3 regions of the Brevibacillus sp. B_LB10_24 genome follow, and region 2 is predicted to be linked to each of the others. Evidence: riboswitches for the same ligand, from Rfam matches in the RefSeq annotation. Region 2 holds a riboswitch; each other region holds the start of a gene.
What was found. Region 2 has a riboswitch for S-adenosylmethionine ahead of ACI7RC_RS13565 (2,3-diketo-5-methylthiopentyl-1-phosphate enolase). Riboswitches for the same ligand answer to the same signal wherever they lie in the genome.
Positions count from the first base shown of each region.

Region 1 (9,787 bases), on a different contig from region 2:
ACGATCGTCTCCTGCTTCGCTTCGACACCGTCGAGCTTCAGGGCTTTTACGGAATCATTGAGGTAAGATAGAGCCAGGTAACCGACAGCTCCCGGTGTTTCAGCAATAATTTTTTGAACGTTACCGGACGAGTCGTCTGTAATACCCTCGGCTTCGTCATGTCCATCAAGTGCAAATTTTACGAAGGTAGCTCGCGTACCGGAGCTCTTCGGGCGATTGACCAGCGTAATTTTTTGGTCAGCGCCGCCTACGTCCTTCCAGTTGGTGATCTTTCCTGTAAAGATATCGATTAATTGCTGTTTGGTCAGATTGTCAACACCCACTCCCGGATTAGCCACAGCAGCCATGCCGACCACGCTGACAATGTGATCCTTCAGCTCTGCTGCCGGAACTCCTTCCTTCTCTTCGGCAAAAATGTCGGAGTTACCGATCGTTGCCGCTCCGGTGGCTACCTGGCTCAGACCAGTTCCGCTTCCTCCGCCTTGCACCTGGATTTGGACGCCGGCATTCTTAGCCATGAAGTCTTTCGCACCTTGCTCTACTAACTTTTGAATGGCAGTAGATCCGACAGCAAGAATCGGTGTATTGTCTGTTGTTGTTGCCGGAGGTTGCTCAGAAGTCGCGGCAGGCGGAGTATTTTGATTGTTGTCGCTGCTCTGAGTTGTCGGCGAAGCGCTTTGGCCGCAGCCCGTCAATAGCAATCCCGCCGTCAATATTCCTGCAAAAATCGATACTAGCTTTTTCAAGGAAATAGCCCCCTGTTCGCAAAATGTTGTTTCTCTTTACGGTTATCATCATACTGCAGGGGCATGAAGCAGGGATTAAGCTATTATTAAGCGATTGTTAAGATTTCGGACAGTACAATAGTCCAATCACCCATGTCAGAATTCCCGGTCAGTGTATATGCTGACAGTGATTACATCCTAGCAAAAGGGGAGATTTGCATGGCCAAAGGACACAAACACGAGGTTGAGTTTGTCAGTTGGTATCATCGGAACCCTGTTCACATCCACGATTACGCCGCCCGGACGAGCGTAAATTTCGGGCATCGGCACTGGATGGGCGGTAACACTACCCCTGCCGACGGGGGAATGGATCACGTTCATTTTTACGAGGGTACCACTTCCTATGACAGCGGGCACGTTCACCACTTTCGCGGCTGCACCGGCCCAGCCATACCTCTGCCGGACGGCTCGCACTACCACGATTTTGGTGGGGAGACATCGTACGACAAAGGCCACTCGCACTGCTACCAAGGACGAACAAGTCCGGCTATCGAATGTTAAATGAATAGGAAATGAAACGATCCGTGACAGGATCGTTTTTCTCTTTTATAGAAGTTATAGGGGAATCGGTCTGTACAAAAAGGGGAGTTGCCGCATGGCAAGAAGTGATCAGCCTGCTCCGTCCAAAGCAAGGAGCAGGCGGTATGGGGTACTGGAGGTGCTGCGAGTATCGTTTAAGCTGGGACTTACTTCGTTCGGCGGACCCGCAGCCCATCTTGGCTATTTTTATGAAGAGTACGTCCGTAAAAGAAAATGGATAGATGACAGGAGTTACGCAGACCTCGTCGCCCTGTGCCAGTTTCTGCCGGGGCCGGCAAGCAGCCAGGCGGGCATCGGGATCGGGGTCATCCGGGCCGGAGTGCTTGGCGGAATTGCAGCATGGCTGGGCTTCACTCTTCCTTCCTTGATTGCCTTAACCTTGTTTGCCCTGTTGATCAATGGGTTTGACATCAGCAGCGCAGGCTGGATTCACGGACTAAAGCTTGTCGCCGTAGCAATTGTCGCTCAAGCCGTGTGGGGAATGGGACAAAAACTGGCGGCTGACCGGACGCGTGCCAGCATCGCCGTCGTCACGGCGGCCATTACGTTGATCTGGCAATCGGTGGTGAGCCAGGTCTTACTCATTGCTGCGGCAGGAGTGCTCGGTTTTTGGCTGTATAGAAGTGCCGCCGACGAGCACGCTCCATCGCTGCATGTAGCCGTCAGCCGCAAAACGGCAGCGGGTTGTCTGGCGCTGTTTTTTGCCTTGTTGATCGGTTTGCCTCTATTGCGTCAGGTCACACAGTTGGAGTGGGTTGCTGTATTAGACAGTTTTTACCGTGCAGGTTCACTGGTGTTCGGAGGCGGCCATGTGGTGCTGCCGCTGCTTGAGAGGGAGGTCGTTCCGGCCGGTTGGGTGGACAAACAGGATTTTTTGGCCGGTTACGGCGCCGCTCAGGCCGTCCCTGGGCCTCTGTTTACTTTCGCCGGGTATGTAGGAGCCGTTTGGGGCGGGGTCTTTGGCGCTGCGCTGGCCACAGCAGCCATCTTTTTGCCGGCGTTTTTGCTCGTTCTCGGGGCGCTTCCCTTCTGGAACACCTTGCGCAGCAGTCCGAAAGCGCAGGGGGCGATGACAGGAATCAACGCAGCCGTCGTCGGCATCCTGCTGGCCGCTTTGTATCAACCGCTTTGGACCACTTCCATACTCGCGCCGTCCGACTTTGCTTTTTCATCTGTTCTGTTTGTATTGCTGGTGTTCTGGAAGACGCCCCCGTGGGTTGTCGTAGCAGCGGGTGCCTTAGGCGGCGGACTGTTGTGGTAATCCCGCGTGCTGACAAAAGTGTGGGGTGCGACGGTCTCGCACCCCTATCTGCCGGCTGGCAAGCCCTTGATCAAGCCGCTGGCAAATTGAATCGGAAGCCGGATCCTGTCTTCTGCCGTTTTCAACTGATAGATATCCCTGCCCTGCGTCTTTCCCGGCTTGATATTTACCTCGATGATCCAAATGTGCCCGTCCCTGTCTACTCCCAGGTCCAAACCGAGCTCCACCAGTCTTTTACACTTTACTTCCTCCAATCCCGTACAGACCCGGCTGGAAATCTCCCGCAGCTTTTGTTCAATCTCCCCGGCCCGCTCAGGACCATAGTTTTTTTCCAGATAGGGAAACACCTGATGAGCGCTTCCCCCGCCAGAGAGATTAGATGTAAATTTTCCGGCCCCGCCTTCTCGTACGCAGAAACCCATAAGCTGCCACTCTCCCTGCCGGCCTTTCTGCATCAACGAGCGAATATCGTAGACACGCCCTTCCTGGCTGCGAATGTCCAGCCACTGTTGAACGATGTACTTTCCATTGCGGCATATGGCATGGAGCGCCTTACCGATCGCTCGTCGGGTGCAGCGGCGCATCGGCTCCCCGCCCCCCTCCAATAGGTATCCGTCTCCCCCGCTGCTCAGCCGATAGATTCCCTCTCCGCCTAGCCCGTTGAGCGGCTTCAGCATGACTGTTTCGTGCTTTTTGAGCATGTTGACCACATCCGTTTTTTCCCGATATCGCACAGTCTCAGGCAAATGGGGCTGCAACACGGGAATGTTGAGCAGCGCCTTGTGAATGCTCCACTTGCTGCCCAGCCCATATCCAATAAATGGCATCTTTTCTTGACGCTTTAAAGCTTTTACTTTTTGAATCGTTTCCGGCTTGCGATAGTATCCCACGTCATGGGAAATGAGAGGAAACGGCACATCTTTCCTCTTCCAGCGGCCCTTGTCGCGGATCCAGCCTGCTATCGTTTCCTTCTGCAGATCCGCGTCATGCGGCGTAAAGACAATAATCCCACCAAACCCCTCCTGCGCTGCTACGTGAAAGAAGGGTTCAAACCGCTCCGGCTTCGTTACGCGATGCGTCATAATCCCAAGCATGTTCCCCATCTTGATCACCCGCTCTAAAAAATGGTGGCTATCCTCAAACTATTCGCCGCCATGGAAAGCGTAGCCAACCAACAGGAGATATCCGCAGATATCCATAGATCCCGCCTACAAAGACCCGCCAATTCATTGGAACACACAAAAAAACAGCTTGAGGCATTTGCCCCTCGCTGTTTTTCCCCTTATGAGATCACTTCACCCGGCCACGCCAGCATGCCGCCAGCCATGTTTTCTACCTTGTAGCCGTAATACTGTGCGAATTCCGTCGCCCGCCAGCTGCGTGCGCCGCTGCGGCAGACCATCACGATCGGCGTCTCCTTATCAAGCGCCGGCAGTTTTTCGGGAAGGGTCCCGAGCGGTATGTGAATCGCTTGGGGAATGTGTCCATCGTCCCATTCATGCTGCTCGCGAACGTCGATGACCTGAATTTTTTCCCCTTGCTCCAGCCGCTTGATCAATTCCTCAGGGAGAATCTCTTTAACCTCGGTTTCCACCGTTTTCGCCCTCCTGTACGCTGCGTAGCTGTTTCCATGCATTTATCTTAACATAAACCTTCAGCCGCGCGCCAATGGGCCTTTACTTTCCTTGCACGTACTTGGAGTCAAACAGGAACAGGCGCATTAGCAGAATCAAGGACGGAACCAGCAGACACAAACCGGCGACAAACCCGATCACCAGCGCCAATCCCATCTGCGGACTGGTGACGCTGTCCGAGATCGTAATGTACGGGTACAACAGGTAAGGCAGATGGGAAGCGCCGTAGCCGAAGAAGGCGAAGGCGAACTGCAGCATGACAAACACAAACGCCCACCCGTAATACCGCTTTTTCAAAAGCAGCGCCAGCGCAATCAGAAAGCAGCCGAGCGACAGCAAAAACATCCAGCTCATGTCCAGCATGTTGTCAAAGTGCTCCGGGTTATGCGTTCTGATCGAGAAAAAGACGAGAAAGCTGGCAAAAATGGTCGGCAGGCTCCAACCGATCGCAAACGACCTGAGCAGCTTCGCCGCGGCGGCATCCCTGGCTTTATCGGCGTAGCAGGTCAGGAAGCTGGCGCTGATAAACAACACGCTGACCAGCGCCAGAATCACGACCGCCCAGGAATAAGGACTGGCCAGCAGTTTATCCATCAGCAGGGTGATGCGCTCCCCCTCGACCGAAATAAACCCGCCTTCAGAGATCGTCAATATCGTTGCCAGCGAGGCGGGAATCAACAGCCCTGTCACGCCGTAGACAAACTGGTACACCGTGTTCTCCCGCGCTCCATAGTGGGCAAAGGCGTAAAACGATCCGCGCAGCGAAATCAGGACGAGCGCGATGCTCCCCGGCACCAGGAGTGCCGTACCGTAGTAGTAGGCGGTATCAGGAAAAAAACCGATCAAGCCGACCACGAAAAAGATCAAAAAGACATTGGTCACTTCCCATACGGGCGACAGATAGCGTTCGATCACCCCATTGATGAGGTGATCCTGCCGGCGCATTTTGCTGTAAAAGGAGAAGAAGCCGGCGCCAAAATCGATGGACGCGACGATGATATAGCCGTACAAAAAGGTCCACAGCACGGTAATTCCCAGCATTTCCAGCATGTTGCTTCTCCTCCTTTCAATTCCTCTCTTGTGCTCTGGCCAGGTCGTGTTCGACCGGGTTCTTTTTAAACATTCTCCGCAAGACTAATGTACAGACAATCCCTAAGAAGAGGTACAAGCAGCCGAACAGGACCAGCATCTCGCCGACGTTGTCCGCTGTCGTCGCGGCGTGCTGTGTCTTCATATAGCCGTACAGGATCCACGGCTGCCGGCCGATTTCGGAAAAGATCCAGCCGAGCTCAATCGCCAGAAAAGAGAGCGGTGCCCCAAGCAGAATCGCCCACAGCATCGGCCGCGAAACGGCGCTTGGCTTCTTTCTCCAGCGCAGAAAGATGTACAGCAGAGGGACGATGACCAGGTAACCGCCAATCGCCACCATTCCATCAAACAGGTAGTGAATAAACAGCGGGGGTCTCAACTCCTCGGGAATTTCATTCAGCCCCTTCACTTCCCCTGTCGGATTCCCTGTTGCCAGAATGCTCAGCGCATAGGGAAGCTTGATCGCATACTTCACTTCATTCGTCTCTTTATCCAGCATACCGCCAAAGATCAGCTCAGCATTCGGCTTGGTTTCAAAATGCCATTCGGCTGCCGCCAGTTTTTCCGGCTGGTGTTTGGCCAGGTACTTCCCGGCGATATCACCCCAGACCGCTGTTCCGACAGAGAAGATCAAGGCCAGCACCACCGTAAAATGAAGCGATTTGCGGTAGTACTCGTGATCTCTCCCCCTTTTGAGCAACGAATAGGCGGCAATGGCTGCCAAGGCAAAGGCGGACGCGGCGTAGGCGGACAGAATCATGTGCCCCGCTTTCGAAGGCGTCGCCGGGTTAAACATCGCGACGAGCGGCTGGATGTCGACGATCTTCCCGTCGGCCAGCGTAAAGCCTTGCGGTGCATTCATAAAGGCGTTTACCGTCATGATGAAAAAGGCGGACGCCGTAGAACCGATGATCACCGGGATAGAGAAGAGCCAGTGTACGTACGGGTTCTTAAACCGATCCCAGGTGTAGAGATAAATCCCTAAAAAAATCGCTTCAAAAAAGAAGGCAAATGTCTCTAAAAACAACGGCAGGGAAATCGCCTCGCCTGCTATCTTCATAAAGCTTGGCCACAACAAGCTGAGCTGCAGCCCGATGCAGGTACCTGTCACGACTCCGACCGCCACGGTGACGGTAAAGCCTCTCAGCCAACGCTTGGCCATGACCAGGTAAAGCGGATTTTTCTTGCGGATGCCAATCCATTCCGCAATCGAGATGGCGACGGGAATGCCCACCCCTAAAGCAGCAAAGATGATGTGAAAGCCCAGTGTTAACGACGTCAGGATACGGGCGAGCATGGTATTATCCAGTTCCATATCTGTCTCTCCCTTCCGCAGGCAGATCATTGTTGCCCTTACTATTACTTTACGCCAAAATGTGGCAGCGAATGGAAGAGGTTGTGAACAACGGACGGCGAATTCATTACAGATTTGCAACACCGTTCGTCTGCGAAAAAGTTTTCGAAACTGGTTGACAATTATCTCTTCTATCTTTTACAATACGAGAAACAACTACATATCCTCATCAAGAGAGGTGGAGGGACTGGCCCGATGAAACCCGGCAACCGGCACAGATAATGTGCAAGGTGCTAATTCCTGCAGAATCTGCTGATTCTGAGAGATGAAACCGGTGACACAATTGTGTAACGAGCCTTCTTCCCCTCAGAAGAAGGCTTTTCTTCTTCCTTTAAAAATAGTGAAAACAGGAGAGATGCAAAATGGCTGATCAAGAGTGGAAATTGGAAACTATCGCCCTGCACGGCGGACAAGAGGCCGATCCTACTACCGGTTCGCTGGCTGTCCCTATCTATCAGACCTCATCATACGTATTTCGCGATGCGGAGCATGCCGCCAACCTGTTCGCTTTAAAAGAGTTTGGCAACATCTACACACGCATCATGAATCCGACACAAGATGTGTTTGAAAAGCGTGTCGCCCTGCTCGAAGGGGGCGTGGGAGCGCTGGCTACCGCTTCCGGCCAGGCTGCCATCACGTTTTCGATCCTCAACATCGCCGGGGCAGGCGACGAGATCGTTTCATCCAGCAGCTTATACGGCGGAACTTACAACCTGTTTGCCCACACGCTGCCGAAGATGGGGGTAAAATTCCACTTTGTCGATCAATCCAACCCTGAGAACTTCCGGGCCAAGATCAACGAGAAAACCAAAGCCCTGTTCTGCGAAACGATCGGCAACCCCCGGATCGACGTCGCTGATCTGGAAGCCATCGCCAAGATCGCCCACGAGCACGGAATCCCGCTGATCGTCGACAACACATTTGCTTCTCCGATCCTCTGCCGGCCATTTGAACACGGCGCTGACATCGTCGTCCATTCCACGACAAAGTTTATCGGCGGACACGGCACATCCATCGGAGGCATCATCGTCGACTCCGGCAAGTTTGATTGGAATAACGGAAAGTTTCCCGGCTTGACCACTCCCGACCCAAGCTATCACGGCGTCGTCTATACGGAAGCAGTCGGCAATCTGGCCTACATCATCAAAGCCCGCGTCCAGCTTCAGCGCGACATTGGCGCAACGCTTTCGCCGTTCAACTCCTTCCTGTTCCTGCAAGGTCTGGAAACCCTGCACCTGCGGATGGAGCGGCACAGCCAAAACGCGCTGGCGGTAGCCAAGTTCCTCTCCGACCACCCGCTGGTCAGCTGGGTGAATTACCCTGGTCTGGAGACAGACTCACAGCATCAACTGGCGAGGAAATACCTGCCGAAAGGACAAGGAGCCATCCTGACGTTCGGGATCAAGGGCGGAGTTGCCCAGGGCAGCAAGCTGATCGAATCTGTCAAGCTGTTCTCCCACCTGGCCAACGTCGGTGATTCCAAGTCGCTAATCATCCATCCGGCCAGCACTACCCATCAACAGCTCACGGAAGAAGAACAGCGCCAATCCGGAGTATTGCCCGAGATGATCCGCTTGTCGATCGGCACAGAGGCGATTGAGGACATCCTGGCTGATCTGGATCAGGCTTTGAAGACGGCAGTAAGGTAAAGAACGCTTACTCGTAAAAACAGTCCGTCTAACCGACAATGGTTAAACGGACTGTTTTCACTTTCCTGTGTTCGAGCGGCTCCCCTTTGCCGCCACTCGAAAAGTTTTTTTACCCAGAACCCTGTCCCCATCATAGATGACCGCTGCATACTCTCCCGCCGGATATGAACCGCTAAATTCTGCCTTGTAGTAATTCCCTTCCTTTTTCAGCGTTCCATCGTTTAACTGAAAGAGATATGTTTGCGTCTGTTCTCCCTCCGCAGGTCCTGTTACCTTTAACATGATGTTGGTTCCGTTCACAGAAAAAGAAATTGGTGTGGTCGAACCCTGTTGGTGACTAAACTGATCGTTTCCAAACGGCGGCAAGAACAGGTTCTCTTTCGGCAATAATGGTTCAGCCTGAAAAACCAACGCTGCCTTTGTCATTAGCCCTTGATATTCATTTCCCATCTCGGCAGGAAGTGTGGCAGTGAAAACGAGTGAATCGCTTTTAAACACGTCAATTTCACCAATTGGCAGCTGTTTCAAATCTGTCAATAATCCTTGATAACGTATGCCGGACTGATCAGCTATCGTCAACTGCAACAGGTTATAAAGCGCCTTTGAACCATTTTCCCAGTTAGCGGTTACCGTATAGGCAAATTCCGTATTGCTGTCGTTGTTCACATGAATGGTTGACTTTACACTGTCCCCGGGTTTTAGATCCTTTACGCTTAAAAAGCCGTTCCCCGGATTCGTTGAAATGTCTATCCGGTATTCCGCAGGTGTCGCGCTTGTCTCCCCGAATGGCAAATAAACGGCTGCCATACAACATAAACAAATAGCGATCAGCAAACCATCCCATTTCATGACTTCTCCCTCGCATTCCGGATGTGCCTTTCATCCAGCATTGACAGGAAGGCGGAGGAAAATCCCTCCGCCCCTATACTCTTCTTTTTTTAGTTAGTCGGCTCCCAGTTGCCGCCACCGCTGCCGGGGGTGCCGTTCGACAGGTTGTCTTTGTTATACAACGTGCCGTCTTCTTGCACGGCGGTGAATTTCACGTCGAAAGGTGCCTGGGCTCCTTGCAAGTAGTTTTGGTCTTCACCGTTGTCGCGGAACACGATCTTATATGTCACATTCCGGGTGCTGCTGACAGGGATATTGCCGATCATATATCCATCCAGCGTAGTAGTAACGTTCCCCTCCGCATCTTTGATTTGATGTGATTTGGAGGCTGTTTTCTCTGCCAGATCTTTTAGGCTGATCTCAGTTCCACCGTTTAGGCCAGCGATTAAGTCTTGGCCGTTAAACTTCAGTTCCGTAAAGATCAGGTGTTCGTCAAAACCCTTTCCATCCGATTCGTTAGATGTCACTTCCATCAACACATTGAACGGAAGCGTTCCGTGGTTGTTGAGCGACCAGGCGGGCTCCTGGTTTACGAAAGTCGCATTCAGCAGGTCACCAGGCTTGAAGTTGTTAATTGTAAATCTTTC
Region 1 is NZ_JBJQOQ010000020.1:27,113-36,899, forward strand. It holds gene ACI7RC_RS17485 (phosphate ABC transporter substrate-binding protein) at 1-746, opposite strand, end outside; gene ACI7RC_RS17490 (YmaF family protein) at 945-1,286, shown strand; gene ACI7RC_RS17495 (chromate transporter) at 1,381-2,586, shown strand; gene ACI7RC_RS17500 (YheC/YheD family endospore coat-associated protein) at 2,631-3,689, opposite strand; gene ACI7RC_RS17505 (rhodanese-like domain-containing protein) at 3,869-4,180, opposite strand; gene ACI7RC_RS17510 (cytochrome d ubiquinol oxidase subunit II) at 4,263-5,270, opposite strand; gene ACI7RC_RS17515 (cytochrome ubiquinol oxidase subunit I) at 5,287-6,624, opposite strand; SAM riboswitch class I at 6,827-6,935, shown strand; gene ACI7RC_RS17520 (homocysteine synthase) at 7,026-8,312, shown strand; gene ACI7RC_RS17525 (hypothetical protein) at 8,370-9,161, opposite strand; gene ACI7RC_RS17530 (TasA family protein) at 9,251-9,787, opposite strand, start outside.
Region 1: another riboswitch for S-adenosylmethionine. It lies ahead of ACI7RC_RS17520 (homocysteine synthase); the one in region 2 lies ahead of ACI7RC_RS13565 (2,3-diketo-5-methylthiopentyl-1-phosphate enolase).

Region 2 (9,787 bases):
ACAGCTTCCGGCACAAGTCCAACGTTCGAATCATGAGCTGTTCCTGTTCGGGAGTCGGATAGAGTCGAAACTGAAACGTAATCTGCACGAAGGACCACCACCTTAACGGGAACGTATATTCCTACTTTATCACAAAAACCTCCGTCAGTCGTCTCTCTCTTAGAAAATAAGACAACATTTTTTTGACGATGGACGACTCAGGCAATAGCCAAGTGCATGTAGGCTTCGCCTAACCAAGATTCATCCCCTACCTGCAGAGGAAGGGGACTTCTCTCGGAAACATGTTAAATTTCCAGCATATACTAAAAAGAGCCTTTGCTGCTCAAACAACAAAAGCTCTTTAAGGGAAGCTGTGGACACCCACAGCGCGCTAATGATCAGTCTTTCAAAGAAGCGAACCCACCGAGGCGGCCAACCTAAGCGGTGGGTTTTCGCTTGTTACGCTTGCGTTTCCACATGCGGAGAAGCTTCCAGTCTCTCTTTACTAGCCTTAGTGCCCCATGTCCTCCGCAGCGCGGAACATGGGGCACTCGCTTTTTATGTTCGCAGGCCGGCCAACTCTTCCGGCTTGTAGATCCCGGTCTCGGTCACGATCGCTGTGATCAGTCTGGCCGGGGTGACGTCAAAGGAGGGATTGTACACTTTGATCCCATCTGGCGCCACCTGCTTGCCCAACCCGTGGGTGATCTCTTCAGCCGGCCGCTCCTCGATCGGGATTTCCGCACCGGTCGGCGTGTCCAGATCGATCGAAGAAAACGGAGCCGCGACGTAGAAGGGGATGCCGTGAGCGTGGGCCAATACCGCTACGCCATACGTCCCGATCTTGTTGGCGACATCGCCGTTGGCTGCCACCCGGTCCGTTCCGACGATGACTGCCTGCACCCTTCCTTGAGCCATGACGGTTGCCGCCATATTGTCGCAGATCAGCGTCACATCGATCCCCGCGCTCTGCAGCTCGTAGGCGGTCAAGCGCGATCCCTGCAGGACGGGGCGTGTCTCGTCTGCGTACACCCGCAAATTCCAGCCCCGCTCCTTCGCCAGGTAAAACGGAGCCGTCGCCGTCCCGTAGGCGGCCGTTGCCAGCGAGCCGGCGTTGCAGTGGGTCAGGACCCCGATCCCGTCCTGCAGCAAGGTCAGCAGGTTCTCACCGATCGCGCGGCAGACGCGCTCATCCTCTTCCTGAATGGCCAGCGCCTCCGCCAGGACAGCCTGCTTGATCTCTTCGATCGGCTTGCCCTCTTCCTGCCTGACCCGCGCCTTTACCCGGTCTAAAGCCCAGAACAGATTGACCGCCGTCGGTCGGGAGGAGGCCAGATAGTCGGCTTGTTCTTCGACGTGCCGCCAAAAATCGCCAAAGTTCCCTGCCGTGCTCTCCCTGATGCCAAGGTAGAGTCCGTAAGCCGCAGCCATGCCGATGGCAGGCGCGCCCCGCACCTGCAGGTGGCGGATCGCCTCCCAAACTTGCTGTACCGTCGTCTGCTGCAAATAGACCTCTTCGACTGGTAAACGGGTCTGATCGAGGAGCCGCAGATGATCTCCCGCCCATTCCAGCGGCACCAAACGTTTTGCCGCACTACTCATAAGACTGCCTCCTGTCCAAACGCTGCCGTCACCCGGCATGCGAGATCGCTGATGTCAGTGCTGCCTTTTAACGAGCGGCGCTCCAGGATCAGAGCCTGCCCGATCGCCAGCGCCAGCCGCTCTGCATCGGCCCGGGCCGCATCGTCCTGAATGCTGTTCAGGTCGGCAACTCCGGCCAGCCCGATCACTCGGCGAAGCATCTTGCAGCCGGCATACCCTGCGCTGTCAGCCAGCAGGTTGACCACGTACTCCTGCCAGAATCCTTCTACATGGGCACTGCGCTCTTTTGCCTGGCGATGCCAGAGTTGCACAAATTGCGAGACGAATTCTTCCCAAACGTTTTCCGCCGTCTCCAGGAGGTATTTCCGGTACTCCTTGCGCTGTTCCTGATCGCTTTGCAAGCCGGACTGGGCGGCGTAATTGAGCAGCAGGTTGGCGATCACGGCACCGATGTCAAAGCCGATCGGCCCGTAGTAAGCAAACTCCGGATCGATCACCTTCGTGCTCGTTTCCGTGACGAAAATGCTGCCCGTGTGCAAATCGCCGTGCAGCAGCGCCTCCGCCTTCGTCAAGAAGCCGTACTTCAGATGGGCAATCTCCCGCTTTAATTCCGCGTTGTTCCAGATCGCTTCCACTTCCTTGCGGATCAGCGGGTTAAAATTGTTGGTTGGAGCATCTTCATAAGGATCAGTAAAGACCAAATCCTCCGTGATTTTGCACAATTCCGGATTGATAAACTTCCCTACCAGCGCTTTTTTCTCGAACGGGTCGCAGCCCAGGTCGGAAGTAAAAAACAGCGTATGGGCTATAAAACGTCCGATGTGCTTGGCAAACAGCGGATAGCGGTTGCCCGCGATCAGCCCTTGGCGCATGATCACGTGGTTGCTCAAATCCTCCATCACCGTCAGCGCCAACTCGCTGTCGTAGTGATAGACCAGCGGAACCAGCCCGGGTGCCAGCTTGTGCTGAATCTTCAAAGCTTCACTCTCAATCCGGGACCGGTCCAGCGTCAGCGGCCAAGACTCGCCGACGACTCGGGCATACGGCAGCGCTTGCTTGACGATCACACTCTTATCCGCTCGATCATCTCGGATGTGAAATACCAGGTTCAGGTTGCCGTCGCCAATCTCACGGCTTGTCAATGCGGCATTACGGTCAAATAGATCAGGCAAATTCCTGACGTATTCAACGGCTTCTTGTTCAGACAACGGACGATAAGCCATATCCTCTCTTGCTCCCTTCGGCTGATAATCAATCAAAAATGAAAAAAAACGACCTCTTCCCCGGAGAGAAGAGGTCGTTGTATCCAGTAGTCAACGTTATTCCCCTTATCTTCCAGAATTGTTTGTTTCTGCAGGATTTAGCACCGTGCATTGCGACTGTTGTGATCTGTCGAAATGTCGGTTGCCGGGTTTCATCGGGCCAGTCCCTCCACCGTCTCTGGATAAGGTCATCCAAGTCGTATGTGATTGTTAGTTGAATCTTACACAGTGGAGCAGCATCTGTCAAGATTCTTCCGCACGCATTTCAACTGGCAGCAGCGGGGCGGCAAACTCAGGCTTGACGCTTGCAGTTAAACGTCATATGATTTTACTAGCAACAGCGAAAGTGACAAACGTATACTTCCATAAACTCTTATCGCGAGATGGCTGAGGGACTGGCCCGATGATGCCCGGCAACCGGCGCGCTGCTTTTCATAAAGTGCGAAACGGTGCTAAATCCTGCAGAACCGCATGTGGTGCGGCTTCTGAGAGATGAGAGGAGAACGCTTGGAAACCCTGCCGCCTCTCCTCTCGTAGGCGGTTTTTTTATTGTCTTATATCCGAAAGGAGGCCTGCGCACGTGAATGAGGAACGCATCCTGGTCACCTACTTGACGCAAGCGAAAGATCTGGAAAAAAAGGCTGCTGCCATTGCTGTCGGCATGACCGTAGGCTCGTGGACCGACCTGCCCGCGGCCAAACAAGCGGAACTTCGCCCATATCTCGGCGAGCCGGCCGGCACCGAGCCGCTGTCCGTGCTTGAAAACGGCGAAACCCGCGGCCTGATCACCGTAAGCTACCCGGTTCGCAACTTTACCAAAGACATCCCCTCGCTCTTGACCGGTATATTCGGAAAGCTGTCGATGGACGGAAAAATCAAGCTGATCGACGTCCAGTTCCCGCCTTCCTTTACATCCGCCTTTCCCGGCCCCAAGTTCGGAATTGACGGACTGAGAGAGCTGACAAAGGTTCACGGACGGCCGCTCTTGATGAGCATTTTCAAATCGTGCCTGGGCCTTCCTTTTGACGACTTGAAAACGCAATTTCGCGCACAGGCGCTAGGCGGCGTCAACCTGATCAAGGACGATGAAATCTTCTTTGCCGACGACCGCGCCCCGTTCCTCGAACGCATATCCGCTTTCGGGCAAATCGCCAAAGAAGTCGAGGCAAAGACCGGCAAACCCGTTCTCTACGCTGCCAATCTGACCGGCCCGAGCCACCAGCTGCCGGAAAAGGCAAAGCGGGCGGTCGAAGCGGGAGCCACCTGCCTGTTGTTCAACGTGTTGGCATATGGCTTTGACGTGCTGCACCGCCTGGCTGCCGATCCCGACATCACCATCCCGATCATGTCCCATCCGGCATTGGCGGGAGCCTATTACCCTTCGCCCGACTACGGCATCGCCACGCCGCTTTTGCTGGGCAAACTGATGCGGCTGGCCGGCGCCGACCTGGTCTTGTTCCCGTCGCCGTACGGCAATGTCGCCCTGGATAAGTCGGATGCGCTCAAACTGGCAGACAGTCTGACGCAGCCGCATCAGACGTTGAAGCGTCCCTTCCCTGTGCCGTCTGCGGGGATTCATCCCGGCCTTGTGCCCCAGCTCTATGCCGATTTCGGCGTCGATCAAGTGGTCAACGCAGGCGGCGGTATTCACGGCCATCCGGGCGGTGCCACTGACGGAGCAAAAGCGTTCGTCGCGGCGATCGATGCTGCCGTCAGCGGAATTTCCCTCGAGGAAGCTGCCAGACATTCCGAACCGTTGGCGATCGCGCTAGAGAAGTGGGGTGGCGCCAAGTGAGCAAGCAAATTATCCTGTTCTGCGACTTTGACGGCACGATCACGGAAAAGGACAACATCGCTGCGATCATGCGCCGTTTTGCCCCGCCGGAAGCGGAACCCCTGATGCAAAAAATCCTGACGCAGCAGATGAGCATCAGAGAAGGAGTCGGCCAATTATTCGCCATGCTGCCTTCTGCTTTAAAAGATGAGATCGTTCAGTTTATCGTCAAAGACGCGAAGATTCGCCCAGGTTTTGAACAGTTCGTCCGTTTTTGCGACGAGGCGGGCATTGAGCTTTTGATCACCAGCGGCGGCATCGACTTTTTCGTCTACCCCATCCTCGCCCGCTTCCAGCTGGAAAATCGGATTTACTGCAACGGCAGCGATTTTTCGCAGGATCGGATCACGATTACCTGGCCGCACCGCTGTGATGAACACTGTTCCAACGACTGCGGCATGTGCAAAACAGCGATCATCCGCGGTTATGATTCCAAGCGTTATCAGCGCATCGTAATCGGAGACAGCATTACTGATCTGGCGGGGGCAAAAATCGCCGATTTTGTCATCGCCCGCTCTCTCTTAGAACAGAAATGCCAAGAGCTGGGCTTGCCTTACCAGCCGTTCGCGACGTTTTACGATGTGATTCATATTCTGCAAAACTTGCAAACAATTGAGGAGGTGAAACTGTCATGATGACAACGACTACTCTCGAACAGCGCACAGATGCTTTTCGGCGTCTGGACGAGGCGAAGCTGAACTTCGCCAAACGTGACTGGTTTCCCGGGACCAGCGGCAATCTCTCCATTCGATTGTCCGATCAACCGCTTCGTTTCGCGGTCACAGCCAGCGGCAAAGACAAGACCAAGCTGACAGCAGAGGATTACCTGATCGTCGACGGCGACGCCGTACCCGTGGAGCCTACTTCCTTGAAGCCGTCTGCGGAAACCCTGATCCACGCTGTGGTCTACAAGCGGATCCCGGAGGCTGGAGCCTGCTTTCACGTCCATACGCTGGGCAATAACCTGATCTCCGAGCTGTACTTTGGCCACCGGGCGTTTTCGATTCAAGGTCAGGAATTGATCAAGGGCCTCGGGATCTGGGAAGAAAATGCATCCATTACTGTTCCGATCGTGGAAAATTACGCTGACATTCCCAAACTGGCGGCTGCGATTGACAAAGTGATTACCGCGGAGGTTCCCGGCGTGTTAATCCGCAACCACGGCATTTACGCCTGGGGGAAAAACGATTTTGAAGCGAAGCGCCATTTGGAGTCGTTTGAATTTTTGTTTGAGTACCAACTGCGTTTGCTTCAGCTGCGCAGCGCCGTCGCTCCGGCACAGGCCAGCGTCTAACCAATCCATAAAGGAGGATGTAAAAAATGGCAAAGGTTCGTTTTCACGACACCAATGAGTACATCGAGGGCAGAGAAGCTGTCGAGAGCTTCCTCTCCTCCCAGGAAGTCATCTACGAACACTGGGGCGTTGACCGTCTGAATGACCGCCAGCGCAACGACTACGATCTAAGCGATGAGGAAAAGAACGAAATCGTCGAAGCGTTCCGCAAAGAGATTGACGACATCAGCACCCGCCGCGGATACACGACCGCCGACCTCATCATGCTTTCAGACAAGACGCCCAATTTAGACGAGTTGCTGAAGGTTTTCCTCGGCGAACACCACCACACTGACGACGAGGTTCGCTTTTGCGTTGACGGACATGGCATTTTCGCCATCAAAGGAAAAGATGGCCGCTATTTTGACGTTGAGCTCTCCGCCGGGGATTTGATTTCGGTTCCTTCCTACTACCGCCATTACTTCACCCTGATGGACGACCGCAAGATCAAGGCGATCCGCTTGTTCATCACACCGGCCGGCTGGCAGGCCATCTACGAAGAACCGTCCGTACAATAAGCCCGAATAAAACGCTGGAGTCTTGCAGAAGTGCACTTCTCCAGCGTTTTTTGTACCGCTTGCTGGATGGCCAAAAAGTCCCTTCATACACGCCGAAAACGGGGATAAGCTATATCTGCAAGGACAACAAATCAACAATGGAAAGGTGGTACCAACAGTGAAAAAGATTGTTTCGATCGCCCTTGCTGTTTGCTTTGTGTTCACCTCGGCTTCGGCATTTGCCGAACATCAACCTGGCCATCCAGGCAAGCACAATGTACAGACGAAGTCCACAAAAACCCATAAAATTCATACCAAAGCAAAAACCCACAAAATTCATACCAAAGCAAAGACCACCAAAAAGCTTCATATCAAGGAAGCTCCGGGAATGCCTAGCACCGGTCTGGGCGGAACGAGCAACTAAAAGAGGGATCTTCCCTCTTTTCCTACGTTTTATGGGGAAGCGTGAACAATGCTGAAACACTTGTGTCTCATCCTGGTGCTTGCCCTATTGGTTTTGCCGGGCTGCACTTCAGCGCCCCCGCCTTCAGCGGTTGAACAGCCACCGATTGAATACCAGCAGAGCCTGCCGGAAGCAGGCAGCGCAGCGGAACCGCCAGATATGGCACAGCCGGCTCCAGCACTCCCCATGGAGATGACTCAACCGGCTCCGACACCGCCTGTACAGATAGCGGCGCCCGAACCTCTTTCGAAAAAGCCGCCTGCTAAGCGAGTCGGAATCACCCCTGCCCGTCTGGAAATCCCGGCCATCAAACTCAACGCTCCCGTCGAGCCGGTCGGAGTATTGGAAAATGGGCAGATGGGCGTACCGAAGGCGTTTGATCGCGTCGGTATCCTCATGCCGTGGACAAAACCGGGAGAGAACGGAAGTGCGGTCATTGCAGGCCATCTGGATCACTATACGGGACCGGCCGTGTTTTACGGCCTGAAGAAGCTGAAGCCGGAGGACAAAGTGATTGTCTCAGATAAAAATGGCCGGAAATTAAACTTTGTCGTCAAGTCGGTGGAATTTTTTCCTGCTGCCAAGGCTCCGCGGCAGCGAGTATTCGGAGAGTCGGACACCCCCCGGCTGAATTTGATCACGTGTGCAGGCAAATTTAATAAAAAGACGCAGCAACATTCGCAGCGGTTGGTCGTATTTACCCAACTTGCCGAAGAACAAGAAAAAGCTGGGGAATAGTCCCCCAGCTTCACGTCATTTAGACTGCATACCCGTCTGCTTTGATCACCCGGTCGGCAATCGTTCGCTTCAAGTGAATGACATTCACCGGATTGCGGCGAGCCAGCTTTCTCAAAATGGACAGCCGCAGGCGCAACTCGTCTCCTTCCTCCATCGCCGCCAGCGCTTCCTTCGCCCACGCCTCCACCTTGTCAAACGCTTCGTGCACGAAGACGGTGGTCAGCTCCCATTTGTGCTGTTCCTTATCTGTACCGTTTATCCCAAAGGCCTTTTCTGTCCGCTTGACAACGCTGTCCATGGCATAAAGCTGGATAATCGTATCGGCGACAAGTGACAGCAGTTCCTGTTCTTTGGCAAGAGCCTGCTGGTATTTCCTCATGGCCGAACCGGCCACCATCAAGATGATTTTGCGGGTCATCGCCAACAGGTGCTTCTCAGCCGCCAGCGGCGCCTCTTCTACCTCTGCCGGATAGTATTGCAGCAGTTCCTCCTGCAGCCTGGCCGCCTCCGCGAGCAGCGGCAGCTCTCCCTTCATCGCTTTTTTGGCCAGCATGTCGGGTATCAGCAGGCGATTAATTTCATTGGTTCCTTCAAAAATACGGTTGATTCTGGAGTCGCGGTACATATGCTCGATCTCATACTCAGACATAAACCCGTAGCCGCCGTGAATCTGCAGACCTTCGTCCACGCAGTAGTCCAGCATTTCTGAGCCGAACACCTTGTTAATTGAGCACTCAATCGCATAATCGGCAATCGCCTTTGCCGCTTCGCCGCCGATTTCCGCTTTTTCCCCCAGCGCAGACATCGCGGAATCAAACAAGCCAACGGTGCGGTAGACGGAGCTTTCGGCGGCGTAGAGCTTGATCGCCATATTGGCCAACTTGTTTTGGATCAGAGGAAAATTGGCTATCGCGGTTTGGAATTGCTTCCGGCCTTTTGCGTATGTCGCCGCAAGCTGAAGGGCGTGCTTGGCTGATCCGACAGTCCCCAATGCCAGCTTGTAGCGTCCGATATTGAGGATGTTAAAGGCAATCACGTGCCCCCTGCCCGGCTCGCCCAAGAGATTTTCCACCGGCACCGGGACGTCCTGCAGGATGACGGTCCGCGTCGACGAGCCCTTGATCCCCATCTTCTTCTCTTCCTGCCCAAAGGAGACGCCGGGAAACGTCCGCTCGACGATAAACGCCGTAAACTGTTCGCCGTCGATCTTGGCGTAGACGATGAATACATCGGCAAAACCGCCGTTGGTAATCCACTGCTTTTCTCCGTTGAGAATGTAGTGTTTGCCGTCCGCGGAGAGGCGGGCCACCGTCTTGGCGCCGAGCGCATCAGACCCGGAGCCCGGTTCAGTCAGACAGTAGGCCGCCAAGCGGGCGCCTGAGGCCAGATCAGGCAGGTACCTGCGCTTTTGCTCTTCGCTGCCAAAGTAGACGATCGGCAGGGAACCAATGCCCACATGTGCCCCGTAGCTTATCGCAAAGCTGCGGGCGAGTGCAAATTTCTCCGTGATCAATGCCGAGCTTACCTTGTCCAGTCCCAGGCCTCCGTACGCTTCCGGCACGTCCGCGCCGAGCAGCCCCAGCTTTCCCGCTTCCTTCAACAATTGGACCGAGAGATCAAAATGCTGTTCCTCGATTTCATCCAGACGCGGGCGAACCTCGTGGATGATAAAATCCTCTGTCGTTTTGGCAATCATCCTATGTTCTTCGGAGATGTCCTCGGGTGTAAACACTTCCTCGCACGACCCGGTATCAATGAGAAAACTGCCGCCGCGAATCACGTTACTTTTCGTTTCCGCCATCTCATTCACTCTCCTTCACAAGAGACTGTCAAAGCAGTTCAAACACACCTGCCGCTCCCATGCCGCCGCCGATACACATCGTCACAACTCCGTATCTGCCGCCCTGCCGCCGAAGCTCCTGAAGCAGGGAAACAGTTAGTTTGGCGCCAGTGCAGCCGAGCGGATGTCCCAGGGCAATCGCTCCGCCGTTGACGTTTATCTTCGCCGGATCCAAGCCCAGTTCGCGGATCACAGCCAGAGACTGCGAGGCGAACGCTTCATTCAATTCAAACAGATCC
Region 2 is NZ_JBJQOQ010000013.1:690-10,476, forward strand. It holds partial or broken gene ACI7RC_RS13550 (RNA-guided endonuclease InsQ/TnpB family protein) at 1-88, opposite strand, end outside; gene mtnA (S-methyl-5-thioribose-1-phosphate isomerase) at 538-1,581, opposite strand; gene mtnK (S-methyl-5-thioribose kinase) at 1,578-2,804, opposite strand; SAM riboswitch class I at 2,907-3,032, opposite strand; SAM riboswitch class I at 3,214-3,342, shown strand; gene ACI7RC_RS13565 (2,3-diketo-5-methylthiopentyl-1-phosphate enolase) at 3,424-4,638, shown strand; gene ACI7RC_RS13570 (2-hydroxy-3-keto-5-methylthiopentenyl-1-phosphate phosphatase) at 4,635-5,312, shown strand; gene ACI7RC_RS13575 (methylthioribulose 1-phosphate dehydratase) at 5,309-5,971, shown strand; gene ACI7RC_RS13580 (cupin domain-containing protein) at 5,998-6,528, shown strand; gene ACI7RC_RS13585 (hypothetical protein) at 6,686-6,931, shown strand; gene ACI7RC_RS13590 (class F sortase) at 6,980-7,708, shown strand; gene ACI7RC_RS13595 (acyl-CoA dehydrogenase family protein) at 7,728-9,509, opposite strand; gene ACI7RC_RS13600 (acetyl-CoA C-acetyltransferase) at 9,538-9,787, opposite strand, start outside.

Region 3 (9,787 bases), on a different contig from region 2:
GCGTGTATTTGCTCTCCACGGTCAGCACCGCGTAATCAGCGCCATCCTGTCCGCGCAGCAGGACTTTTTCGCCAATAGCCACATCCCGCCAGCTCTCGTCCGCGGCCAGCGTGACCGGGATCGTCCAGACCGCACCGCTTTCCAGGCGCATGTTTTCCAGCACAGTCAGATAGTCTGCCTCCGTAAGAAAACCCTTCAATGGCGAAAACGCGCCCATTGCGATGCAGTCGATATCCGACAGCACCCAGGTGTCGACCGTCATGAATCGAAAACCCTTGCTCTCCCTCCGCAGCACTTCCAGGTCACTTCCTGTCACCATTCGGTTGACCAGCGTTCCCCCGTGGGGCACACTTTCCCGCCTCATCGAATCTCTCCCTTCCCCATTACTTGTGAAGTCCGCATTCCGTCTTGTCAAATCCCGCCCAGCGACCTGCCCGTGGATCTTCTCCCGGCCCCACCGGACGCGTGCAGACCTCGCAGCCAATGCTGGGATAGCCGCGGTCGTGCAGCGGGTTGTACGGTATGTCATGGGCGCGAATATAGGACCAGACATCTTCGCTTTTCCAGGAGGCGAGCGGATTGCACTTGACAAGCTGGAACTTGTCGTCCCATTCCAGTTTTTTTGCATGCGCACGAGTCGGTGCCTGGTCGCGGCGAATCCCGGTAATCCACGCCTTGTATCGTGACAAAATCCGGCTGAGCGGCCGCACTTTGCGTATTTCACAGCAAAGATTGGGGTTCTTTTCCCAAAGTTTATCGCCGTGTTCTTCTTTCTGCTGTTCCAATGTCAGCTCGGGCAGCACCTGAATAAAGGTGGTATTATACCTTTTTTGCAGACGGTCGCGCGTTTCGTACGTCTCGCGAAAGTGCTTGTTTGTATCCAAATAAAAAATGGGCACTTTGGGAGATATTTTCTGCAGCATGTCAATCAATACGACATCTTCTGCACCAAAGCTGGAGGCGAGAATGACGTCCTCGCCAAATTCTTTTACCATCCACCGCAGAATCTCTTGCGGCTCTCTTCCCTCCAGACGGTAGGCCCAAAGCAAAATCTCCTCCTCGGTCCACTTCTTCACCTGCGCTGTCTCTCCTTTCCTGCTCACTTCGCTTCCCATCTTATGTAAAGAGAGGCCGGATGGATACCCGCCTAGTTGTCCGAAATCCATGCGGATGTAAGCCTAAAAACCTTTTGGGCCGGCATGCCTTGCCCGGCAGGAAAATGGAAGCGCACTGCTGAATCCATAAAATACGAAAAACTTAGAAAATGGTTGCTGGTTGCAAAGGAGGATCACATGAACGCAAGAGAGGAAATCTTTACAGCGGTAAAAGCAGGAGACGTTGAAAAGGTCGAGTCGTTGATTCGCCTCGATCCCGAACTGAAGCAAGCAGTAGCGGAAAACGGCGATACTCTCTTATTGACTGCGGTCTACCACGGTGTTCGCCTCGTAGTGGATTACCTGCGCTACAACGGTGTGGCCATGAACATTCATGAAGCGGCTGCAGTCGGCGATCTGGAGATCGTGGAACGCCACCTGGAAACAGCACCCGAACTGCTCGACAGCTTCAGCCATGACGGCTGGACTCCGCTCCATCTCGCCGCCCACTTTGGCAACGCTCTCATCGCCCGTCACCTGCTCTCATGCGGTGCCGACGTCAACATCCGCTCGCGCAATTCCCTGAACAACATCCCGCTGCATGCGGCCGTGGCTGGAAAATCTCCGTACAAACTGGCCGAGCTGCTGCTGGCATCCGGGGCCGAAGTAAATGCGAAACAGCAAGGCGGATACACCCCGCTTCACGAAGCCGTCATAAACGAGGACCGGCAAACCGCGGGGCTGCTGATGGGCCATGGCGCCGATCCGCGTCTTGCGAACGACAAGGGCGAAACCGCTTTAACGATCGCCGAAAGCAAGGGGAATGCTGCACTTTTGGAGCTGCTCTGCTCAGGTCGGGCGGACTTGCAATAGGTGTTCCGTTCAGGACATTCGTTTTAGGTTGATCGGAATCAAGAAAAACAACAGCGGCTGACTAGGAAGAGAATATAAGGTCCTAGACTGCCGCTGTTGTGTCTGTGCGTATTCAAATTTATGTTAAAAAATTGTAGGCACCATGCCCCCGTCCATACGGATTGGAGAACCTTTAAATGCGGATGCATAAGGGCTGCATACGAATGCAGCCAGCCTGCCTATTTCAAAAGGCTTGATAAACCGCTGTATTTCGGATTGGGGCAGGTTTGCAGCCATAAATTTTTTCTCTTTTTCCGAAAATGCCATATCATCAGGAAACATACTTTCAATGATTTGATATACATTTTCGGAAAGTGTTGGTCCCGGCATGATCGTATTCGATGTGACTTCCGTTCCTATCGTAAGTTTAGATAAGCTTTTTGACAGTGATAATAACATAGATTTGGTCATACAATACTGAGGCATTTGCCCTGAAGGCATAATGGCTTCTTCACTTGCAATAAAGATGATTCGTCCAAAATTGTTTTTCAGCATTTTAGGCAAATAAAATTTCGATAATCCATTAGCGGCAAGGACATTCGTTCGGAAGTATTTTTCCCAAACTTCGTCGTCAACGTCCTCATACGACATGATTTCATAAATACCCATATTGTTAACCAGAATATCGACATGGGGATATTTCCCAAATAAAGCTTCTCTTTGCTGCCTATCCACAATATCGGCTGCAGCATTCTGAGGAGAGGTATCCGGGAACTCCGACTTCAGTTCATTTACGGTTCGTTCTACCTCTGCATGATTCCGTCCATTAATGAGGACGTTGACACCTTCTCTGGCAAGTTCGATGGCAATTGCTTTCCCTATACCTTTCGTCGATCCGGTTACTAAAGCTGTTTTGTTCCTTAATCCCATATCCATAGCATATGCCTCCTTTGTTGTCATGCACGGCAAGCTGATTAGAAGTTATTCTTGGAACATCCTTGTGCTATCGGATAGAGATTATATTACTTCGTCTGGATCGCTTGCGTAACTAGCGTACAACGCCAAATTTCTTGTTTAGCCCGCCAAATCATGAAACCCGGAAAATGCTGGCCCTGCGCAGAACGGTTAGGTTGGGGATTCTATGACGGCGGGTTTGCCCCTCTATATTCGGAACGCCAATTTGAAGGAGTAACGCCTTCCCAAAGGCGAAAGGCGCGGTAAAACGAGTTCTGGTCTTCATATCCAATTAAGAAAGCCACTTCTTTTATATCGAGCTTAGGGTCTGCCAAGTATTCTCGTGCCTGTTCATGCCGAGCCTCTGTCAACAGCTGCTTGAAAGTTGTACCTTCGTCAGTAAGGCGACGCTGCAAGGTTCGATCGCTCATGGAGAGCTCGCTCGCCACAGCCCGAATGTCAAGGCGCCCTCCGGATAGGCTGCGCTTCAAGATCCACTTGACCATCTCGGAGATGGAACGGCTGCGCTGTTCATCCAATGATTGGTCCAATGCGGGAGTCAGGATCTCTAGCAACTCTTTGTTATACGAAAGAAAGGGGCGGTCCAGATCACTTCGATGCAGCGTCAATCGGTTATCGGTCCCACCTATTAGGATCGGGCACCCGAAGTAAGCTTCAAGGGCACCAAGGTCGCCCATTGAGTGAGAAAATTCCACGGAACGTGCAGTTAAAGGCTGGCCTGTTCCCCGTCGCCCAAGCTCTAGAAGAAAGGCCAGCGTGGTTCCAACCAGCACGGGCGGTCCGGGTTGCTCGCCGTGCATCCATTCCAATTCAATTGTACAGCATTCGCCCTCCTCGGTTATACGCAAGCTTTCCGGAGGGCACAGTTGTTTGTACCGGGCCATTCGGTTAAGGGCGTCACGATAGTCACGAGCATGGTAGGTCGCTAAGACGGTCGGTGGGTATTGTGCCGTTTCAAAGACGGTTACAAGATTGATGATTCCGATGGCAGTGTCACCAACGAGATCGGAGTATGCCTGCCAGATTCTGAAATATTGAGCGGCGGTAACTGCAGCTTGTTCTGTAATAATGGTGAGCGGCAGCCCCGCTTTGCGAGCTACATCGTGTGGGGCAATCCCTACTTGTTGTAATCCCGCCCAAAATCCCGGCGGGAATTTTATATGGTCAGCTTTCATTACGTATGGCTCTCCTTTAGCTCTTACTATTCGTTTCGGTTATGATTAAGTATACATAAGAATGTTCTTATCTTCATGAAAGTATCCGGCTTAAGGACATGAAGCCGCGCCGCCCCGTTGACTGACGGAGAAGAACCTGACTTTTCTATGTTCGTGATCCCCATATCTGCATTGAATTCGGTACGAAAAAGACGCAAGAACTGTGTTCAGCTCTTACGTCTTTTTTGTCCGTTATCTAATTCGCACCTCAGATCGGATCCCGCTGCGGCGAGGCAAAGCTCCTTTGCAATCAGCGCTTGGCTGCGGCGGGGTGGGCACAAGTGTCAAGCGCCTGCTGCAAATCCGCGATCAGGTCGTCGGTATCCTCCAGCCCTACCGAGAGGCGAATCAGACCGTCGGTGATGCCGCGGTGGAGCCGTTCCTCATGCGGCATGGCTGCGTGGGACATCAGCGCCGGATAGGAGAGAATGCTCTCGACCGCACCCAAGCTGACGGCGACCAGCGGCAGCCGGGCGGCGTCAAACAGCGCTTTGGCGTTTTGCCGGCTGCCTACGTCAAAGGAGAGGACGGCGCCGTGCCCTGAAGCCTGCCGGGACTGCAGCTCGTGCCCGGGATGATCGGGCAGCCCGGTGTAGTAGACCCGCTCTACTACGGGATGCCGGTCCAGCCACACTGCCAGTTTTCCCGCGCTTTGGGTGCTGGCGTCAAGCCGGGTCTTCAGCGTCTTGAGGCCGCGCATGACCAGCCAGCAGTCCTGTACGCCGAGAATGGCTCCGAATCCGTTTTGAATCGCGTAAAGCTGCTCCCCCAACTCTTCGTCCCTGGTCACCGCCAGTCCCGCGACGACGTCACTGTGGCCGCCGAGAAACTTGGTCGCACTGTGGATGACGATATCCGCCCCCAATTCCAGCGGGCGCTGGTAATACGGGGTGAGGAACGTGTTGTCGACGATCGTCAGCAGTCCGTGCTGCCGGGCCAGCTCAGTCATTAGCGCCAGGTCGGTCACTTTTAACGTCGGATTGGAGGGCGTCTCCAGGTAGAGCGCACGCGTATTGGGCCTGATCCCCGCGGCCACCCGTTCGGGATCTGTCGTATCGACGAAGCTCACCTCGATGCCGAGCCGGGACAAGACGCGGGACAATATGCGGTACGTTCCGCCGTAGACGTCTTCCGCGACCAGCAGGTGATCCCCCGCAGAAAACAGCAGGAAGACACTGGAGATCGCAGCCATGCCTGACGCGAAGGCGAAGCCCCTGGCGCCGCCTTCCAGGTGGGCGATGGCCTCTTCAAGCGCCTGCCGGGTCGGGTTGCCGGAGCGCCCGTAATCATACCTGCCCATCTGGTCGATGTCGGTCTGGTGGAATGTGGACGCCTGGTAAATCGGGATGCTGGATGCCCCAGTCTCCTGATCGATCGCATTGGTTCCGTGCAGCAGTCTTGTCGCAAAATTCATGCCCGAACTCCCCCTTTCACAATCGAAGCCTCCAGCGCCTGCGCCAGGTCCTCCGTCAGGTCATCCGGATGCTCAATCCCTACCGACAACCGCAGCAGCCGGTCGCAGACACCCACTTTTTCACGGACCTCTTCGGGGATATCGGCGTGCGTCTGGGTTGCCGGGTAGGTACAGAGCGACTCCACTCCGCCCAGGCTTTCCGCAAACGAGATCAGCTTCAAACTGCGCAAAAACTCAGGTACCTGTGCCGCGTGCTTGACGCGAAATGAGACCATGCCGCTAAAACCGCTCGCCTGCCGCAGCTGCACCTCATAGCTGGGGTGATCAGGCAGCCCCGGATAAAACACTTCGCTGATGCCCGGGTGGTTCTGCAGAAACCGGGCAACCGACAGGGCGTTCGCCTGATGCCGTTCCATCCGCAAAGCCAGTGTCTTTAACCCGCGGATCAGCAGCCAGCAGTCCTGGGGTCCCAACACGGCGCCTATCGAGTTGTGCAGGAACCGGACCTTTTCCGACAATTCCTGCCCTTTTGTAACGATCAGCCCTGCCAGTACGTCATTGTGTCCGCCCAGGTACTTGGTGGCGCTGTGGACGATCACATCCGCCCCCAGTTCCAACGGGCGCTGAAAATACGGAGTCATAAACGTGTTGTCCACGATGGTGAGCAGCTGATGCTCCTTCGCCACCCGGGCGATCGCGGCCAGGTCGGCCACCTGCATCAGCGGATTGGTCGGAGTCTCGACAAAAACGGCTTTCGTCTCAGGGCGGATCGCCAGTCTCACCTGTTCGATATCCCGCATGTCGGCATAGGTGAAGGAAACTCCGAAGCGGGTGAGAATTTGTTCGAACAAGCGATATGTACCTCCGTACAAATCAAGCGAGACGACGAGGTGTTCCCCTTGGGAAAACAGCCCCATCAGCGTCTGGATCGCCGCCATCCCGGAAGCGCAGGCGAACCCGGCGTCTCCTCCTTCCAGATCGGCAGCGGCTTCTTCCAGGACAGTGCGCGTCGGATTTGCCGTCCGCGTATAGTCAAAGCCGGTGCTCTCCCCCGGCGCCGGGTGCCGGTAAGCCGTCGCGTTGAATACGGGATAGCTGATCGCCCCTGTCGTCTCCTCCCTGCCTACTCCGATTTGAACCAGTCTGGTTTCCATGTTCATCTCCGTATGTCCCTCCTGTTATTTGACCCCGTCTCTCCCAATGAAAAAAACCTTCTTTCGTCAGAGCGAAGAAGGCTTTGGATACGTTGCCGTAAGCAAATCCTTCTCATCTCTCAGAGCTTTTTACGCTCTGCAGGAATTGGCACCGTATCTCCCCACTGTTGGGTGATTGGTTGCCGGGCATCATCGGGCCAGTCCCTCCGCCTCTCTTGATAAGAAGTTTGCTATTCAGTTTAAGTATTTCAATACTAGCGAATCTTTCTGCACTTTGTCAATACTCTTTTGGAACAGAGGTATTTCCGTCTTCTCATTCTTTTGCCGAGCGGGCGGTGTTCGCAGCTTTTGCCAGAACCTCTTTTAATTGGTCTGCCGCCTTTTGCATAGCCGCTTTATCGCCGGCTTGCAAGGCTTCCGCCAAAGCGGGCAAAGGCTGTGCTGCGTAACCTGTCGTCCGGCCGGGAGCCCAGATCTGGTGTTTGTACCAGGGACGGCCAGTCAATCCTTCCTCTCGAATCAGATCGCGCTCTTGCTTCAGCATGGCCTCATTGATCTTCTCCAGCTCTTTGCGGTCAGCCTCGCTGACGCCATCGGACAGCAATTGCCGGGCTCTCTGTTCCAGGGCCGCCGCTGCCGACTGCCACTCTTTGGCCTGGGCGATGGCGGGAGCCAGATCGACACCCAGTGTGCCTTCCTTGGCGAGACTCTCCAGCCGGCTCATCACATCTACCGCATAGTCGGAATAGCTGAACGGCAGCACGTCGGCATTTGCCAGGCGCAAGGCGGTAATCCCGATCAGTTGAGCGCCCGCCTTATGGTGCTCATAGCCTGGATCCGCAAAACGGGTCAAAGCATCCACATTGTCATAGGCACTGTGATAAAGGCCCCCTGACGAACCGAATCCCATATCGAGCGAGGGCACACCTACATGTTGAATAAAGGGGGTATAGTCCGAGCCGCTTCCCAAATCTCCAAGGGTCGGGGCTTTGCGTCCTGATCTGATATACCAGTCGTCAAAAATGCTCATATCGCTTCTTGGCTCGGTCACTTCCTTGGTTACCTCGTACACAAGCTGCTTTAGCGAAGGTACTGCCGAAGCCCCGAAAAACTGGCCGCCGATGCTGTCCATGTTGATATAGGCGACGGCATTTTCGGCAAGTTCTGCGCGATGCTCCTCCACCCACTCGGTGGAACCTAACAGGCCGTATTCTTCCCCGTCCCATCCTGCCAGAACAATTGTCCGGTCAGGCCTCCAGCCACTCTGATACATCTCGCCCAAAACGCGAGCAATCTCCATCGTCGTGCTCCAGCCAGACGTGTTGTCAGTCGATCCGTATACCCAAGTGTCGCGGTGGGCTCCGATCAACACGGTTTGATCAGGATACTTCGCCCCGGGAATCCGGACGACTATGTCGTTTACCGGGACGCGCTGATAATCGATGTCCAGGGAGATCCGGACTTTTGTCGGACCAGGTCCCAGCTTATAGGTGAAGGGCAGTCCACCCTGCCATGCCGCTGGAGCCTCGTCTCCTTGCATCGATTCGAGCAGCTTGCGCGCCTCTCCATACGATAGCGGCGTTGTGGGAATGGTCGGCAAGGATGAGGCCTCGGACGGGTCGATCCGCTTGGTGTCCGGTGTAGACGGCTCACCCGGCGTCAACGGGTCGCCCGGGTAGTCGAAAATGTACAGGATGCTGCCGCGCTGGATCGCATCGTCCGGTCTCCATGGCCCGTCCGGATAGACAGCTCCCTTTATGTAACCGTCATCAGCAGGGTCGCTGTAAATCAACATGCCGATCGCGCCGCGTTTGGCCGCTTGTTCCGGCTTGACCCCACGGAAGTTTTGCCCGTATCGCGTAATCACGATTTTTCCCGCAACCGATACACCCTGGCGCTCAAGCTCGGCGAAATCCTCCGGCCTTCCGTAGTTGGCGTAGACGAGTTCGGCTTCCACGGTGCCCGCAGGCGAGTAAGCATTGTAGCCCGGAACGGCCTCATTTGCGTAAGGTGTTCCTGGAGGGCGATTCTCCATTACCTGCAGGTCGCGTTTTTCGGGATATGTTTCCGCTACGGCGATCTTTTTCGGGATTGACATGTAAACGTCGTACGTCTTCACTTCCGGCTTGAGTCCCGCTTTTTGCAATTGGCCGACGGCGTACTCCAGCGCCGCGGCATTGCCGGCCGTTCCTACCATTTGCGGGCGCTGGCTGAGCCCTTTTGAAAAAGCCCCGACCGAATCCGCGCTCACCTTGTCCGCGAAAGTCTGCTCAAACTCGCGCTGCCAATCCGCCCTGTCTTTGGAAAAGCCTGTAACCTCTGCAGATGCCGCCGCGAAAGACGGCATCGAAGGGGACAGGATGAGCGCAGAGGCCATCAGCGCACTGATGATTGCCGATGCCCCCCTCCATTTTCTTCGCGTTTTTCTTTCGTCAGGAAAGCCCTTACAAAATGCTGGCGACTGTAACCCGTGTTTCAATTCGATCCCTCCTGTTTTTGATGGTATATATATGTTCATTATCAGTGACTTATTTCAGAAGGGTTAGAATATTCACAAGGATTATCAGCCTAAAAAGAGAATAGGAATAGGTAGAAAGTTCATCAAGTGAGCGATGAACGAAAGGAGAAACCAAACATGACAAAACTGGCACATTCTTTCCCCATTCAAGAAGTCCGGGAGCAGTTTCCCGCCCTGAACCGCACGTATAACGGCAAGCCGGTGGCTTATTTCGACGGACCGGGCGGCTCACAGACGGTTAAATCCGCGATTGAAGAGATTGCATCCTATATGGCAAACGGCGGAGCCAATCTGCACGGCTCCTTCCCCACCAGCCGCGAGACCGAGGCGATCATCGCCGAAGCGCGGGAAGCCGTCGCCGATCTGTTTGGCGCGAGGCCCCAGGAAGTCGCGTTCGGGGCCAATATGACGACGCTTACATTCGCCATTGCCCGGGCGCTGGGCCGGGATTGGAGAGCAGGCGACGAGCTCGTCGTGACCGAGTTGGACCACCGCGGGAACGTCGATCCGTGGCTGGCGGTCGCTGCGGACCGGAACATGACTGTCCGCTGGCTGAAAGTGGATCC
Region 3 is NZ_JBJQOQ010000006.1:94,874-104,660, forward strand. It holds gene sat (sulfate adenylyltransferase) at 1-364, opposite strand, end outside; gene ACI7RC_RS08095 (phosphoadenylyl-sulfate reductase) at 384-1,115, opposite strand; gene ACI7RC_RS08100 (ankyrin repeat domain-containing protein) at 1,293-1,967, shown strand; gene ACI7RC_RS08105 (SDR family NAD(P)-dependent oxidoreductase) at 2,091-2,882, opposite strand; gene ACI7RC_RS08110 (helix-turn-helix transcriptional regulator) at 3,086-4,096, opposite strand; gene ACI7RC_RS08115 (aminotransferase class I/II-fold pyridoxal phosphate-dependent enzyme) at 4,386-5,549, opposite strand; gene ACI7RC_RS08120 (aminotransferase class I/II-fold pyridoxal phosphate-dependent enzyme) at 5,546-6,709, opposite strand; SAM riboswitch class I at 6,813-6,928, opposite strand; gene ACI7RC_RS08125 (M28 family metallopeptidase) at 7,017-9,182, opposite strand; gene ACI7RC_RS08130 (cysteine desulfurase-like protein) at 9,339-9,787, shown strand, end outside.
Region 3: another riboswitch for S-adenosylmethionine. It lies ahead of ACI7RC_RS08120 (aminotransferase class I/II-fold pyridoxal phosphate-dependent enzyme); the one in region 2 lies ahead of ACI7RC_RS13565 (2,3-diketo-5-methylthiopentyl-1-phosphate enolase).